Regions from separate parts of the Arthrobacter sp. Soil_N43 genome, predicted to be linked through region 2. Evidence: riboswitches for the same ligand, from Rfam matches in the RefSeq annotation. Region 2 holds a riboswitch; each other region holds the start of a gene.
The links. A riboswitch is a leader RNA that binds a small molecule or an ion and turns the genes downstream of it on or off. The one in region 2 is predicted to bind thiamine pyrophosphate.
Positions count from the first base shown of each region.

Region 1: another riboswitch for thiamine pyrophosphate. It lies ahead of thiC (phosphomethylpyrimidine synthase ThiC); the one in region 2 lies ahead of AC3A3W_RS10810 (ECF transporter S component).
Region 3: another riboswitch for thiamine pyrophosphate. It lies ahead of AC3A3W_RS15290 (FAD-dependent oxidoreductase); the one in region 2 lies ahead of AC3A3W_RS10810 (ECF transporter S component).
Region 4: another riboswitch for thiamine pyrophosphate. It lies ahead of AC3A3W_RS16280 (bifunctional hydroxymethylpyrimidine kinase/phosphomethylpyrimidine kinase); the one in region 2 lies ahead of AC3A3W_RS10810 (ECF transporter S component).

Region 1 covers NZ_JBDGML010000085.1:18,422-22,556, reverse strand. The annotation lists partial or broken gene AC3A3W_RS10045 (VOC family protein) at 1-94, opposite strand, end outside; gene AC3A3W_RS10040 (amidohydrolase family protein) at 173-1,255, opposite strand; TPP riboswitch at 1,318-1,425, shown strand; gene thiC (phosphomethylpyrimidine synthase ThiC) at 1,420-3,252, shown strand; gene AC3A3W_RS10030 (alpha/beta fold hydrolase) at 3,361-4,095, opposite strand.
Region 2 covers NZ_JBDGML010000091.1:42,254-46,388, forward strand. The annotation lists gene AC3A3W_RS10800 (DUF4235 domain-containing protein) at 1-150, opposite strand, end outside; gene AC3A3W_RS10805 (heme-degrading domain-containing protein) at 187-738, opposite strand; TPP riboswitch at 824-965, shown strand; gene AC3A3W_RS10810 (ECF transporter S component) at 1,037-1,657, shown strand; gene AC3A3W_RS10815 (ABC transporter ATP-binding protein) at 1,657-3,294, shown strand; gene AC3A3W_RS10820 (energy-coupling factor transporter transmembrane component T family protein) at 3,291-4,094, shown strand; gene AC3A3W_RS10825 (hypothetical protein) at 4,134-4,135, opposite strand, start outside.
Region 3 covers NZ_JBDGML010000106.1:133,683-137,817, reverse strand. The annotation lists partial or broken gene AC3A3W_RS15300 (DUF222 domain-containing protein) at 1-256, shown strand, start outside; gene thiE (thiamine phosphate synthase) at 267-1,019, opposite strand; TPP riboswitch at 1,047-1,168, shown strand; gene AC3A3W_RS15290 (FAD-dependent oxidoreductase) at 1,160-2,425, shown strand; gene thiS (sulfur carrier protein ThiS) at 2,422-2,658, shown strand; gene AC3A3W_RS15280 (thiazole synthase) at 2,664-3,476, shown strand; gene AC3A3W_RS15275 (4a-hydroxytetrahydrobiopterin dehydratase) at 3,544-4,135, shown strand, end outside.
Region 4 covers NZ_JBDGML010000109.1:48,136-52,270, forward strand. The annotation lists gene AC3A3W_RS16280 (bifunctional hydroxymethylpyrimidine kinase/phosphomethylpyrimidine kinase) at 1-1,214, opposite strand, end outside; TPP riboswitch at 1,197-1,294, opposite strand; gene AC3A3W_RS16285 (Rne/Rng family ribonuclease) at 1,473-4,135, opposite strand, start outside.

The DNA.
Region 1 (4,135 bases), on a different contig from region 2:
CGGTCATGAGCTTCATGTCTCCGACCTTGAGCATCACGGTGCCCATGGTGAGATCGGCAGGAAGAAGATCTTGGCTGCTGGCTGCTGGTGTCATGTGAGTACTCCCGACTCCCTCGCCACCGTATTTCGATGGTCTCTATACATCTAAATTACTTGAAGCTTCAATTTATTCCTAGCGGACGACACTCCCCCGCAACACGACCGCCTGCAGATGCCTGATGGTCCCGGGCGTTGCCCGCGGATCTTCCGCGCACACCACCACATCCGCGCTGGCGCCCTCGGCCAGGCCGTCCGCCCGCAGCCACCGGCGGGCCCTCCAGCACGCAGCATCCACAGCGGCCGCCGCGGGGAGCCCCGCAGCGTGGAGCGCGAGGATCTCATCCGCGATCCGACCGTGCCTGATCACGCTGCCCGCGTCGGTACCGGCGAAAATTTCCACGCCGGACTCCCAGGCTTCCCGGACCCGCTCGTTCCGGCGTTCCCACAGCGCCCGCATGTGGGCCGCGTAGCGGGGGAACTTGGGCTCTGCCTGGGCGGCAATGTCTGGGAACGTCGCGATGTTGACGAGCGTGGGCACGATCGGCACGTTCTGTTCCACGAACCGCGGGATGTGCCGCGGCAGGAGCCCCGTGGCATGTTCAATGCAGTCGATTCCGGCGTCCAGCATGTCGTCGAGGACGTCCTCACCGAAGCAGTGCGCGGTGACCCTTGCGCCCTCGTCATGGGCAGCACGGACCGCGTCCCGGACAGCCGCGGCCGGAAACGACGGCGCAAGGTCGCCGGCGTCGCGGTCGATCCAGTCGCCCACCAGCTTGATCCAGCCGTCCCCGGAACGCGACTGCTTCCGGACGGCCTCCACCAGGTCCTCCGGCTCAACCTCGATGGCGAAATTCCGCAGGTACCGGCGGGTCCGGGCGATGTGCCGTCCGGCCCGGATGATCCTCGGCGCCTCCGGGCGCCGCTGCAGCCACCGGGTGTCACTGACCACTCCGGCGTCCCGCACCAGCAGCGTGCCGGCGTCGCGGTCGGTCATCGCCTGGGCATAGGCCACGTCGTCGTCCACGGCGCCCGAAGGCCCGAGCCCGATGTGGCAGTGCGCGTCCACGAAGCCGGGCAGCACCCAGCCGTCGATGACCACATCCGGGCTGCGGCCCGGACGGTGAAAGGTCAGCTTGCCGTCCACGGCCCACAGGCCGGTCCGTTCCTGGTCCGGGCCGGTGAGCACCGTCCCGGTGAATTCGGTGATGCGCGCCATGAATCAAGCCTGTCACATCAGGGGTGGGCGGGCACCGGCACGCCGCCCTGTGGTAGCTTCGTCTACGACCACACGGGTGCCCCTGCAGGGGCTGAGATCGGGCTAGCGCAGCCTGCGACCGTTGAACCTGTCCGGGTAATGCCGGCGAAGGAAGTGAGCAGTAAATGAGCACCCAGAAAACACAGCTGATCCCTGCCCAAAACGAAACTGCCCGTAACGAGGCAGCGCAAGGCGGGACCGGCGAAGACACCACCCAATCGCTGAAGTCGCATTCCCTGGCGTACATCGAGGGCGACGGCCTCCGCGTTCCGGTCACGGAAATCGCCCTGGAGCCGTCACCCAGCGGGGAACAGAACGAGCCGTTCCGGGTCTACCGGACGGCCGGTCCGGGCAGCGACCCCGTCGTGGGACTTGCGCCGTTCCGCGCGGAATGGATTGCAGCCCGGGGCGACACCGAGCCCTACAGCGGCCGGGAAAGGAACCTGCTCGACGACGGCAAGTCGGCCGTGCGCCGCGGTGCGGCGTCCGCGGAGTGGAAGGGCGCGCAGCCGGTGCCCCGCCGCGCCGTCGGCGGTAAGACGGTAACGCAGATGCACTATGCCCGGCAGGGCATCATCACCCCGGAGATGCGGTTCGTGGCGCTCCGGGAGAACTGCGACGTTGAGCTGGTCCGCAGCGAAGTGGCGGCCGGGCGCGCCATTATCCCGAACAACATCAACCACCCCGAGTCCGAGCCAATGATCATCGGCAAGGCATTCCTGGTGAAGATCAACGCCAACATCGGCAACTCGGCCGTAACGAGCTCCATTGCCGAAGAGGTGGACAAGCTGCAGTGGGCCACCCAGTGGGGCGCGGACACCGTGATGGACCTCTCCACCGGCGATGACATCCACACCACCCGCGAGTGGCTGATCCGCAACTCACCGGTCCCCATCGGCACCGTCCCCATCTACCAGGCGCTGGAAAAGGTCAACGGCGAAGCCAACGCCCTGACGTGGGAGATCTTCCGCGACACCGTGATCGAGCAGTGCGAGCAGGGCGTGGACTACATGACCATCCATGCCGGGGTCCTGCTGCGCTACGTTCCCCTGACAGCCAACCGGGTGACCGGCATCGTCTCCCGCGGCGGCTCGATCATGGCCGGCTGGTGCCTCGCGCACCACCAGGAGAACTTCCTGTACACCCACTTCGACGAGCTGTGCGAGATCTTCGCGAAGTACGACGTCGCCTTCTCCCTCGGTGACGGCCTGCGGCCCGGTGCCACCGCGGACGCCAACGACGCCGCCCAGTTCGCCGAGCTGGACACCCTGGCCGAGCTGACCCAGCGGGCTTGGGAGTACGACGTGCAGGTCATGGTCGAAGGGCCCGGCCACATCCCGTTCCACCTGGTGCGGGAGAACGTGGAGCGCCAGCAGGAGCTGTGCAAGGGCGCCCCGTTCTATACGCTTGGGCCGCTGGTCACGGACATCGCCCCGGGCTACGACCACATCACCTCCGCCATCGGCGCCACGGAAATCGCCCGCTACGGCACCGCGATGCTCTGCTACGTGACGCCCAAGGAACACCTGGGCCTGCCGAACAAGGACGACGTCAAGACCGGCGTGATCACGTACAAGATCGCCGCCCACGCCGCGGACCTCGCCAAAGGCCACCCTGGAGCCAACGAGAGGGACGATGCCCTGTCCAAGGCGCGCTTCGAGTTCCGCTGGCGGGACCAGTTCGCCCTGTCCCTGGACCCGGTGACCGCCGAGGCATTCCACGACGAGACGCTGCCGGCCGAACCGGCCAAGACCGCGCACTTCTGCTCGATGTGCGGACCCAAGTTCTGCTCCATGCGCATCAGCCAGGACATCCGCAACGAGTACGGCTCGGCGGAAGCACAGGCTGCGCTGGCCGAAATGGCCGAAGGGATGCGGGAGAAGAGCCAGGAGTTCCTGGCCGCCGGCGGGAAGGTCTACCTGCCGGAGCTGAAGCTCCCCGAGACGGCCCGCCAGTAAGGGCCTTTTCGGGCCCCGTCCGGCAGGCGTTGGGGGCCGGCCGGACGCGGGCCCGGCGGGACGGCGGCCCAGGCGGGACGCCGCCTGGAAGCAGGCGCGGGGTAAGGGTCAGGATGCCCGCGGCCGCTGCCGCCGGCTGACCTCTGCAATGAAGGACCGGATAAGGCGGTCGCCCTCCACGGAGTCCTGGGGCCGGTGCCCTCCCGCAGCAGTGCGGTGCAGGGCGCCGGTCTCCCGCAGGTAACCGGCGATTTCCTCATAGAGTGGCTCCCAGCCGCCCGTGAGAACCAGGGTGGGGACGCCGGGAACGATCTGCAACGGCGCCTGCCAGGGCGGTGCCTGCAGCCGCAGCCGCCTCGCGGCGCGCTGGGCCTCCGGGGTACTCGGAGCGTGGCCTTCCGCGGCAAAGGCACGCCGCAGAAACTCCCGCTCATAGTCGTCGTCGCCGAGCTGGTGCCGGACCTCGAAGAGGGGCTCCATCAGCGCGCGGTGAGCCGCCGTGGCGGGCAGTTCGGCGGTCAGCGACAGGCAGGCCGGTTCCACGAGCGTCAGCGAGAACACGAGGTCGGGCCGTTCGACGGCAGCCATCATCGCGGCGATCGCGCCCTGGGCGTGGGCAACGATGTGGCCGCCGGCCCCGCCCCGGCCATCGTCTGCCAGCGACCGCAGCACGATCCGGGCGTCTTCGGCGAAGTCCGTTTCCAGCGGCTCGGCCTCGGCATCGAACCCGTGCCGCCGCAGGAAGAGGGCGTCGTATTGCAGGGCCATGCCGTGCTGGCGCGGCCAAGCGGCGGAGCCGAAGCTTCCGGCACCGTGGACGAACACTACCCGCTGCTTAAACATGACCCAACCTTATGGCAGCGGTCCGACATCCGGGCAGGCA
Region 2 (4,135 bases):
GGTGCGCAGCGTGGTGGGGACGTCGTCCTTGTCGCCCTTGGGCGGCTTCCGGCCGGTGACCTTTTCCCAGATGGTATCCACGGCCTTGGTGCCGGCGAATCCTGCCAGCAGGCTGACGCCAGTGCCAAGCAGCTTGATGAAGAAACTCATTCCGGAACTCCTTGCGTCACGAATACTGGTCTTCCCCTAGCCTAGCCGCATGGAACGGTGGATTTCCCGCAGCGCCTGAACTACCAGGTCGTGGTCCGCCACCTGCGGCAGCCCGGAGACCGTGACCACCGCTACGGCTCCCACCCCGCGCACGTACACGGGGAAGGCCCCGCCGTGGGCAGCGTAGGTGGACTGGTCGAACCACGCGTTGTCCTCGATCCTGCCCCCGCCCAGCCGGCCGCGCAGGCCCACCAGCAGGGACGGCTCCTCGTAGCGCGCCGCGGTCCGCTGCTTGGCCCGCACCCAGCCCTCGTTGTCCGGTGTGGCGCCCTCGAGCGCCACATGGAAGAGGACCTGGTCCCCCTTGATGATGTCGATGGCAATCGGCAGGTTGCCTTCCTTGCCCATTTCAACCAGCTGGAGCCCCAGCGCCAGGGCATCATCCTTGCTGAACCGGGGGAACTGTAGCTCGGCCATTTCCCCCTCAATCCGGCCGATCATGGCCTCCAGGGCGCCTCCCGGCTGCTGCTCCGGAGAGTCGGGGTCAAAGGCGGGCGCGGCTTTGCTGCCGGAATCCTCATGCGTCATGGCCCCAATGTACCCGGAATGTGACTGCCGCCCCGGGCAGCCGGGGCTGTCCCGGTGTAAACTGGATCAGCCCACAAGGGCAGATTTATTACGACAGGGGAGCGCCGCCGTCGGGCATCACTGGCATTGCCAGCGAACCGCGGAAGGGCGCTGAGAGTGCGGACAGCCGCAGACCCTCGAACCTGATCCGGCTAGTACCGGCGCAAGGGAGTCGAGTTCTCAGAGTGTCCGGCAGCAGGCAGTCCCACCGCCCGCAGCCGGGGAGCGCTTTCCCCTCCTGATCCTCAGGAGGACCATCATGACAACTGCAGCAATCAAGAAAACCGGTTACAACTGGCGCGTGGCCGACATCGTCGTGGCGGCACTGATCGCCGTCGCCGGCGGCGTCATCTTCTGGGCCTGGTCCCAGGGCGCCAACCTCATCTCCGCCCCCATCAATGCGGTCTACCCGCCGCTTACCGGCCTCTACGCCGGCGGCTGGATGATCCCGGCGGTGCTCGGCATGCTCATCATCCGCAAGCCCGGCGCGGCACTGTTCTGCGAAACCGTGGCCGCCACCGGTGAGCTGATCATGGGATCCCAGTACGGCACCACCGTGCTGATCTCCGGCATCCTGCAGGGCCTGGGTGCGGAACTCGTGTTCGCAGCCTTCAGGTACAAGAAGTTCAACCTGCCCGTTTCGCTGCTTGCCGGCGCGGGCGCAGGGCTGTTCTGCGGCCTGAACGATGCGTTCGCTCCCTGGGGCTGGAACATCGCCTACGCGGCCGGGGACAAGCTGGCCTACATCATCTTCACCGCCATCTCGGGCGCCATCATCGCCGGTGCGCTGTCCTGGATCGCCACCCGCGGCCTGGCCAGGACTGGGGTGCTGAGCTCGTTCGCGTCCCGCAAGGCAGCCACGGAGCCCGTCTTCAACTGATGCCCGCAGAACACGACGGCGGGGTCCGCCCAGCCGCGGTCACCGCCCGCGGCTGGGGCTGGCGCCACGCCGGCCGCACCAGGCCTGCCGTCAACGCCCTGGACCTGGACATCCGCCCGGGGGAGCGGGTGCTGCTCCTGGGACCCTCGGGCGCCGGCAAATCCACTCTGCTGCACGCCCTTGCCGGCGTGCTGGGTGACAGCACCTCGGGAAGCAGCACAGCCGACGACGGCGGGTCAGCCGACAGCGGCGACGCGGACGAGAGCGGCAGCCTTCTGATCGACGGCGAGCCGCCGCGCGCCCAGCGCGGCCGCGCCGGACTGGTGCAGCAGGACCCCGAAACGCAGGTGGTCCTCTCCCGCCTCGGCGACGACGTCGCGTTCGGCGCCGAAAACCTCTCGGTGCCCCGTGACGCCATCTGGCGCCGCGTGCACGAGGCGCTGGACGACGTCGGGCTCGCACACCTGCCGCTGGACCACCCGACGTCGGCCCTGTCCGGGGGCCAGAAGCAGCGCCTCGCGCTGGCCGGCATCCTGGCGATGCGCCCCGGCCTCATCCTGCTGGACGAGCCGACCGCCAACCTGGACCCGGCAGGCGTCCTGGAGGTCCGCGACGCCGTGGGCCGCTGCCTCGACAAGACCGGCGCAACGCTGGTGGTGGTGGAGCACCGCGTTGCGGTGTGGAAAGACCTCGTGGACCGGATCATCGTGCTGCAGCCCGGCTCCGCCACCGAGCCGGCCGTGCTGATCGACGGCACTCCCGACCAGGTCCTGGTGCAGGCGCGCGAGATGCTGATCGCCGCCGGGGTGTGGGTTCCGGGCTACGTTCCGCCCACCCGGCACCGGTCGCCCGGCGGCCTCGCCGGCGCCGGGATCCAGCCGGACGTCGCGCCTGGCCAGCTGCTCCTCGCGGTCGAGGGTGTCAGCGTTTCCCGCGAGCGTCCGCGGAGACGCGGCTTCACGTCCGTTCCGCCGCCGCCGGTGCAGCGGGACATCACGGCGCAGGTCCGCGCCGGTGAAGCGTTGACCATCACGGGGGCCAACGGTGCGGGTAAGTCCACGTTCGCGCTGACGCTCGCCGGCCTGCTCCCTCCTGTCGACGGCAAGGTGTCCGCTGCCGTGGAGCTGAGCCGCGGAGCCGGGATCGACCCCTACAAGTGGCGGGCCGAGCAGCTGATCGCCAGGATCGGCACGGTCTTCCAGGAGCCCGAGCACCAGTTCGTCACCGGCCGGGTCCTGGACGAGCTGCAGTTTGGCCCGCGGCACCTGGGCCACGGCGAAGAGCGGGTGGACGAACTGCTCGAAAGGCTGCGCCTGACCGGCCTCGTGGACGCCAATCCGTACACGCTCTCGGGCGGGGAAAAGCGGCGGCTCTCGGTGGCCACCGTCCTGGCGGCCCATCCGCAGGTCCTCGTCCTGGACGAGCCGACGTTCGGCCAGGACGCCAACACCTGGGCCGAGCTTGCCTCCTTCCTGTCCGAACTGCTCGACGCCGGCACCGCCGTGGTGTCCGTGACGCACGACCAGGAATTCACGCAGGTGCTGGGCGGCACCGAGCTCAAGCTGGGCGCACCCGAACTCCGTGTGCCCGGCGTGGGTCCGTCCGGCGTCGGGACGCCGAAGGCGGCCACGCCATGAGGGCCGCCCTGACCATTGCCGGGAACCGGGCCCTGCTGACCCGAGCCAACCCGCTGGCCAAACTCGCGGCCGTCTTCCTCATCACCCTGGTCCTCGCGCTGTCCATCGACTGGATGTCCGCTTCCGTGGCACTGGCCTGCGAACTGCTGCTCTTCCCGCTGGCCGGCCTGACATTCACGCTGCTCTGGCAGCGCGGCTGGCCGCTGATCGTCGCGGCCGCCGTGGGCGGTTGGAGCACGTCCATCCTCGCGCCGGACAGCGGAGGGATACTGCTCGACGTCGGCATCTGGTCCATGAGCGAAGGCTCCCTTGAGCTGGGGCTGGGTTTCCTGCTCCGGGGCCTGGCCATTGCGCTGCCGGCGGTGCTGCTCATGAGCTGCACCGACCCCACCGACCTCGCCGATGCGCTGGCGCAGAAGGCCCGCCTGCCGCACCGCTTCGTCCTGGGAACGCTGGCGGCCATGCGCCTCGTGGGCCTCATGGCGGAGGAATGGCAGACCATCGGCATGGCCCGGCGCGCCCGCGGCGTGGGGTCCCGCGGCAACCCGTGGCAGCGGCTGCGCGCCACCCTGGGCCAAAGTTTCGGGCTGCTGGTCCAGGCCATCCGGCGCGCGACCCGTCTCGCCGTCACCATGGAAGCGCGCGGCTTCGGCGGCGCGGGCAGGACCTGGGCCCGCGAATCAACCTACAGCCGCCTGGATGTCTGGGTGCTGCTGGGGGGACTGGCAATCGCGGCCGGCGCCGTGGTTGCCGCCGTGTGGGCGGGCACGTGGAACATGGTGTGGCTGGAGGGGCCGTAGGGCTCCTTTCCACGCGTCTCCGTGCCGCTCGGGCCGTTCCT
Region 3 (4,135 bases), on a different contig from region 2:
CGGTGAGGAGCCGGCCATGCTGGATGGGTTCGGCCCGATTCCCGGCTCGGTGGCCCGCCGCCTGGTCGCAGAGGGGGCCGGGTCGTTCCTGCGGGTGCTGATCGATCCGCGCGATGGGGCACCGCTGGAGATCGGCCGTACCAGCTACCGGGTGCCGAAAGCGATGCGCCAATGGCTGCGGCTGCGCGACGGACGGTGTCCCTTTCCGGGATGCAGCAACCGGTCCCTGGATAACGAGGCACAATTCACAGCCGCCTAGGGCGTCCCTATTTGGCGTCACCAGATGATGAGCGCGCAGAAAATGACGGCTGCCGAGCCATGCCTTCCGCTCCCGCAGTACCGGCCGTTCCGGCGTCCAGGGCAGCAATCAGTTCCGCCGCGGCAGCCGTAGGGTCCGAAGCTTCCGTGATGGCCCGCACCACGACGATCCGGCTGGCTCCCGCCGCCACCACCTGCTCGACGTTGGTCAGGTCAATCCCGCCGATGGCGAACCACGGAAGCTGCTGACCGCTTTCCACTTCGGCATTACCGACAGTCCCGGCTGCATAGTGGACAAGATCAAGCCCGACGGCGGCACGGCCGGGTTTGGTGGGGGTGGCCCACACCGGGCCCACGCAGAAGTAGTTAAGGCCTTGGGGTGCCTGTGCGGCCGCGATGGCAGCATCAATCTGATCGGGGGAGTGGGTGGACAGGCCGATCGCCGCGGAGTCGTTCAGCAGGGCCCGGGCCGAGCGCAGCGGCAGGTCCTTCTGGCCGATGTGAAACACCGGTGCCCCGGCCAGCGAAGCGATGTCCGCCCGGTCGTTGACGGCCCAGAGCCGGCCATGCCTTGAAGCGGCCTGGCGCAGGACTGCCAGGAGTTCGAGTTCCTCGGCCGCCTCGGTGTTCTTGTCCCTCAGCTGGATGATGTCCACGCCGCCGGCGAAGGCAGCATCGACGAAGTCGGCGAAGTCGCCGCGCTCCTTACGGGCATCGGTGCAAAGGTACAGGCGGGCTTCATGGATATCAGGCGCGGTCATGGCAACCAGCCTAGTTCCTCTAAACTGGGCAGGTACCGCGGGAGCCCGCTGCAGCTGTCACAAAAGGCGCAGGGCTGAGAGGGCGTCAGAGCCGACCGCTTGACCTGATCCGGTTAGTACCGGCGTAGGGAAGGAATTCCATGAATCTTGGATCCGGCGGGAAGACCTCTGCCGCAGCACGGCTCCACGCCGACGTGGCCGTGATTGGCGGCGGCGTGATCGGCCACGGAATCGCCTGGGAGGCGAGGCGCTCGGGACGGACCGTGGTCCTCATCGACAAGGCGCCCGGGACAGGTGCCAGCTGGGCCGCCGCGGGGATGCTGGCCCCAGTCAGCGAACTGCATTACCAGGAAGAGGAACTCCTGGAACTCATGCTCGAGTCCTCTGCCCGGTGGCCCGCATTCGCGGCGGCGCTCGCTGATGGCGGTGCCGGCTGCGACGCTGGGTATCTGGCCACTTCGACCATCGCCGTTGGCGCCGATCCTGCCGACCGCCGCGCGCTGATGGACCTGCGCGAAGTCCAGCGGGCCGCCGGCCTGGCAGTGGAACCGCTGACCATCCGTGAGGCCCGGCTGCGGGAGCCGCTGCTGAGCCCCGGAATCTCCTGTGCATTGGACATCCCGGCCGACCACCAGGTTGATCCGCGGAAGCTGGTGGCGGGCATCGCCGCTGCACTGGCCTGCCACGAACCCGGTTCGCGGACTGCCGTGGCCGGCGCTGAAGACGGCTACGCGGTCCGTGACAACGCCGCCGGGCTGCTCTGGGACGGCGGAGGGGGCGGCGGGCGGGTCAGCGGTGTCCGGCTTGCGGGCGGCGGCGCCGTGCTGGCCGCCGAAACGGTGGTGGCCAACGGTCTCGGGGCGGCCTCGCTGGACGGACTGCCGGAGGGACTGAGGCTGCCGCTGCGTCCCGTGTACGGCGACATTCTCAGGCTTAAAGTTCCGGAACGGCTCCGTCCGCTGCTGACCGCCACGGTCCGGGGCATGGTCCGCGGAATCCCGGTCTACCTGGTGCCGCGGCAGGACGGCACCGTGGTCATTGGTGCCACCCAGCGGGAAGACGGTCAGGCCTCACCCAGCGCCGGCGGCGTCTACCAGTTGCTCAGGGATGCCCAGGCCCTGGTGCCCGCAGTGGCCGAACTGGAACTCATCGAGGCCACGGCCAGGGCACGCCCCGGCACGCCGGACAACGCGCCCCTGCTGGGCCGCGTGGCCGCCGGGCTGATCATCGCCACCGGATTCTTCCGGCACGGAGTCCTGCTGACGCCCGCCGCCGCCGTCATCTGCCGCGAGCTGATGGACGGCCTGACGGACAGCCGCTGGGATGCCTTCCGTCCCGGGCGGTTCTCCGCCGAACGCACCGCTTCGAACACAGTCACATTTGACCAGGACAAGGAATCCGCATGAACATCACACTGAACGGCAACGCCCACGCCATGGGGGCGGGCGCCTCCGTCACCACTCTCGTCAGCCAGGTCACCGGCCGGAAGCTGGCCGCCAACGGGCAGGCCGCCGACGGCCAGCGGCTCGGGGTGGCAGTGGCACGCAACGCGGAGGTCGTACCCCGCAGCCTGTGGCACAGCACAGCACTCGCCGAGGGCGACGAGATCGAGCTGGTCACGGCAGTTCAGGGAGGATGAGGACGATGACTGAAACAACCACGCAGACCGATACCGCAGCGCACGCCACTGACCGCCTCGTCATTGACGGCGTCGAACTGACCTCGAGGCTCATCATGGGCACGGGAGGCGCCCCCAGCCTGGACGGACTGGGGGCGGCGCTCCTGGCGTCAGGCACGGAACTGACCACCGTGGCTATGCGACGCTATTCGCCGGCCGAGGCGGGGTCCCTGTTCCAGTTGCTCCTGGACCACAACATCCGCGTTCTCCCGAACACCGCCGGCTGTTTCACGGCCCGCGACGCCGTCATGACGGCGGAGCTCGCGCGCGAGGCCCTTGAGACCGACTGGGTCAAACTCGAAGTCATCGCTGACGAACACACGCTGCTGCCGGACGCGGTGGAACTGGTAGAGGCCACCGAACAGCTCGTCAACCGTGGATTCAAGGTCTTCGCCTACACCAATGACGATCCCGTCCTTGCCCTGCGTCTGGAAAACCTGGGCGCCACGGCCGTCATGCCGCTGGGCTCGCCCATCGGGACCGGGTTGGGAATCCTCAACCCGCACAACATCGAGCTGATCGTCTCCCGCGCCTCCGTGCCTGTGGTCCTGGACGCCGGCATCGGCACCGCCTCGGACGCCGCGCTGGCCATGGAGCTGGGCTGCGATGCCGTGCTCCTGGCCACGGCCGTGACCCGGGCGCAGAACCCGGCACTGATGGGGGAGGCCTTCAAACACGCCGTCATCGCCGGTAGGCTGGCGAAAGCGGCCGGGCGGATACCGCGCCGCGAGCATGCGCTGGCGTCATCGGCCATGGAAGGCCGGGCGGAGTTCCTCTAGCCCGGACAGCCGCGGCAGACCACTCGGCAGGGCAGGCCCACCCACGAACCCCGCCAAGGAGGCAGCCGTGGCCGCCAGGGACGACATCCTCACCCGACCCCAGATCGACGTGGCGCTCGCTGACCTGCCGGACTGGCGTTACCAACTCGGCGGCCTCGTCACCGTCTTCAAGACGCCGACGGCGGCCGCCGCGCTGGGGCTGATTGCCGCCGTCGGGCGCCTCGCCGAGGAACGTGACCACCATCCGGACCTGGACTGGCGCTTTAATCGGGTGTTCATCCGGTTCAGCTCCCACGACGTCGGCGGGGAGGTAACGGGGCGTGACACCGGCGCCGCCGCCTCGGTCAGCATAGCCGCCGCGGCGGCAGGCGCGGAGGCCCAGCCCGGCCTCTACCGGACGGTGGACATCGGCATCGAAACGCCAGACGCGGACGGGATCTCCGAGGTCTGGCGCGTCGCGCTCGGCTACCGCAAGGGCCGGTTCGGGAACCTCGTGGACCCGTACGGCCGTGGCCCCGGGGTGTCCTTCCAGCAAGCGCCGGCGGCGGACGGGAACCGCCTCCACCTGGACATCCACCGGTCCAAGGCAGAATCCGGCACTGCCCTGGAGAAGACGGCGGCCACCGGCGCCTCAATGAACAGTGACCACGCACCCGAAC
Region 4 (4,135 bases), on a different contig from region 2:
TTGGTGACCGGTCCGAGATCCGGCAGCACGCTGCGGGTGCTGAGCCAGCTGCGGTGCAGCTCGGACTCGACCTCGAGGCACTGCTGCGCGGAACGGGCCCAGAACAGCTGCTCGGCCTCGGTGGGAGCGAGCGCGCTGGCCCGTGCCAGGACGCGCGAATATCCGTTGAGGTAGATGGCGTCCTGTGCAAGGTAGTAGGCGAACTCGTTTTCGGGAAGCGTGCCTTCAGCCAGCCCGCGGATGAATCCCAGCCCGTAGATCGCGTCGAGGTCCGCGGCCGCCTCCGCATGGAGCAGGTCCGCAAAACTGCCCTCCGGGGCATCGCCTGCGGACACCAGGTGGTGGAAGTGGTGGACGGGCCCGTTGCCGTGTCCCACCTCAAGCTGCCCGGACGTGCGGAGGGCCTCCTCCAGCCACGGCTTCACGGTGCGCAGGGACAGTTCCCAGTCCCCGAGCCGGGCCTGTGCGGTGGCCATCGCCGAGGACAGGGAACACCCGGTCCCGTGGCTGTTGCGCGTGGGTACCCGCGCGCCGTCCACCACCACGACGTCCGCGGAAAGAGCGCCGCCCGTATTCACAAGGGCGTCCGGGCAGTCCTCACCATCCAGGTGCCCGCCTTTGACGAGGACGGTGGCCCCCGTCTCGGCGGCCAGCCGTTTGCCCTGCTCCAGCGCGTCCGGCCAGGTGGGGGCCTCCGGCTCCCCCAGCAGCATCGCAAGCTCGGCGAGGTTGGGAGTGATCAGGTCAGCCAGCGGCAGGAGCTCCCGCAGGGCGGCCTCGGCGGACTCCTGCAGCAGCCGGTCCCCGCTCGTCGCCACCATCACCGGATCAAGGACGACGACGCCGGGGCGCACCTTCTCCAGCCAGGTCCGAACCGCGGCGATCACCTGTGCGTCGCCCAGCATGCCAATCTTCACGGCGTCCACGGCGATGTCGTCGCTGACAGCGGCCAGCTGTGCCGCCAGGAACTCGGCCGGCGGAACGTGCACGGCGCTGACGCCCCGGGTGTTCTGCGCGGTCAGCGCCGTGATGGCTGCCATGCCGTAGCCTCCGGTGGCAGCGATGCTTTTCAGGTCGGCCTGGATGCCGGCCCCGCCGGACGGATCCGAGCCGGCTATGGCCAGGACACGGGGAATGCTGCGGGTGGCGCGAACAGCCTCGCCAGGCGCGGGCCGGACATGGTGCAGGGCAGGTAGTGAAGACAAAGAAGACATCCCTTCGCCGGTGCTAACCGGTCAGGTTCAACGGGTTTGGATCTCAGCCGGCTCCGTGCGCGGCACCCCGTGTCAGTCCCCCAGCCTAGTTGCTCGCTCCGCTTTAGGCACTGCGTTGCAGTTTGCGACCGGCCTGATGCACCCCGCAGCCCGTTCCTGGCCCCGCAGCCGGTCCTGGCGTTAAAGCACAACGGGCCGGTGCCGCGATTGCGGCACCGGCCCGGTGAATCAGGTCAGCCCAGACGGAAAGCCGTCAGCTCAGAGCTCGGACGCCGGCACGCCGACGCCGAGAATGATCGGCTCGCTGGCCGGCTTCGGGGCAATGGTCCTACCTGCATCCGGAGCCTTGGCTTCGTGCGAGTGCCCGGCTGCCGGTGCCGGCGCCGTCTCGTGGTGTTCCACCGACGTCTCGTTGGCTGCGCCCTGCGCCCGGCTGGCACTGCGGTTGCGGCGCGGCCGGCGGGTGCGGGGCTGCACTGCCGAGTGGTCAGCGAAGCGCTCGGCGTCGCTTTCGGCGGCCGCGGCAGGGCGCGTCCCGGCCCGTGCGGCAGCAGGCTCCGGAGCCGGCTGGGCAGCAGGCGCCTCGCCGGCAGCAGGTGTCTGGTCCGCCGTCGGCTTCTGCTCAGCGGGAGCAGCCGGCGCGCCGAGGTGCGCGAAGGCTTCCTCCAGCCGGTCCAGTGTCAGGGCAGGAGTTTCCGATGCCGGCGCGCCGGCGTGCTCGACGAAGGGAAGCACCACTTTCTCGCCGCCGAAGGTCAGCACGGCACCGGGACGGCCTGGGACGCTCTCCGTGTCCGGGGTGCGGTGCACCACGGGACTTTCCGGGCCGGACTGCGCCGGTGCGGCGGCGGCAGCGGCAGGACGCTGTGCGCCGGCTGAGGCTGCCTGGTGGGCGGCGTCCTCATGAAGGTGCGCTGCGTGCGCCGCGGCCGCGATGTTGGCCAGTGCGGCACGCGTCGCCTCTGCCTTGGCGTGCCGCTCGGCCTCCGTGGGCTCATGGTGGACGGCGGCAGGTGCTGCGGGTGCCGTTTCCGGAACCTGACCGCCCTTGCCGCGCCGGCGGCTCTTGCGTTCGGTCCGAACGGGGGGCTGGTGCTCCGTCCGCGGAACGTGGTGCTCGGCGGCAACAACGTTCGCCCGCCGGTGTTCCACGGGCTCGTCGTGGGTGACCACGCCGCGGCCGGCACATGCCTCGCACTGTTCGCCGAAGACTTCCAGCAGGCCGGTGCCCATGCGCTTGCGGGTCATCTGGACGAGGCCCAGCGAGGTGACCTCGGCCACCTGGTGCTTGGTCCGGTCGCGGCCCAGGCACTCCACCATGCGGCGCAGCACGAGGTCGCGGTTCGACTCGAGCACCATGTCGATGAAGTCGATCACGATGATGCCGCCGATGTCCCGCAGGCGCAGCTGGCGGACAACTTCCTCAGCCGCCTCCAGGTTGTTCTTGGTGACGGTTTCCTCGAGGTTGCCGCCGCTGCCGGTGAACTTTCCGGTGTTGACGTCCACCACGGTCATGGCTTCGGTGCGGTCGATGACGAGCGAACCGCCGGACGGCAGGAACACCTTGCGGTCCAGGGCCTTGTGGATCTGCTCGTCGATGCGCCAGGCCGAGAAGATGTCCTGGTCCTTGGTCCACTTCTCGAGCCGGCCCACGAGGTCCGGGGCCACGTAGGTGACGTAGGCCTCGATGGTGTCCCAGGCTTCATCTCCGGAAACGATCAGCTTGGAGAAGTCCTCGTTGAAGACGTCGCGGACCACCTTGATGGTCAGGTCCGGTTCGCCGTACAGCAGCTCCGGAGCAAGGACCTTGGTGGACTTCGCCTGGCTGTCGATGCCCTCCCACTGCGCACGGAGGCGGTTGATGTCGTGGGTGAGTTCCTCCTCCGACGCGCCTTCGGCCGCGGTGCGCACGATGACGCCGGCGTCCTCCGGCAGGCGGTCCTTGAGGATCCGCTTCAGACGGTTGCGTTCGACGTCGGGCAGCTTGCGGGAGATGCCCGTCATGGAGCCGCCGGGCACGTACACCAGGTAGCGTCCGGGCAGGGAAATCTGGCTGGTCAGACGCGCGCCCTTGTGGCCGACAGGGTCCTTGGTGACCTGGACCAGAACGGAATCGCCGGACTTCAGGGCGTTCTCGATGCGGCGCTGCTTGCCTTCGAGGTTGACGGCCTCCCAGTTCACTTCGCCGGCGTAGAGCACGGCGTTGCGGCCGCGGCCGATGTCAACAAAAGCCGCTTCCATCGACGGCAGGACATTCTGGACCTTGCCCAGGTAGACGTTGCCGATCAGCGAGTCCTGCTGCGTCTTGGACACGAAGTGCTCGGCCAGCACGCCGTCCTCGAGGACACCGATCTGGATTCTGTCGTCGCGCTGGCGCACGATCATCTGCCGGTCCACGGATTCGCGGCGGGCCAGGAATTCGGCCTCGGTGATGACGGTGCGGCGGCGGCCGGTGTCGCGGGATTCGCGGCGGCGCTGCTTCTTCGCTTCGAGCCGGGTGGAGCCCTTGACGGACGTGACGCGGTTGTTGACCGGTGCCTCGCTGATGGCGCGGGGGGCACGGACGCGGGTCACGGTGTTGGGGGGATCGTCGTCTCCCCCGCCGGTGAGCTCAAGGTCCTGGTCGCCGCGGCGGCGGCGGCGCCGGCGGCGGGACGTCACGCCGTCGTCGGCCTGGCCGGCAGTTTCCTCGTCGGCGTCCTCGGACACGTCGGAGACCTCGGCGTCTGCCTCGGAGTCGTCGCGGTCGGTGACCTCACGGTCGGCGCGGTTCCGCCCGCGGCGGCCGCGGCTGCGGCGCCGGCGGCGTCCGCCGTCGTCGTCCTGCTCGTCCTCGCCGCCTTCGGCGTCGCTGTCCTCCGTGGCGGGAGCGGCAGCCGGACGGATCACCGTATTGAGGTCAGGCGCCTGGAAAATGATCG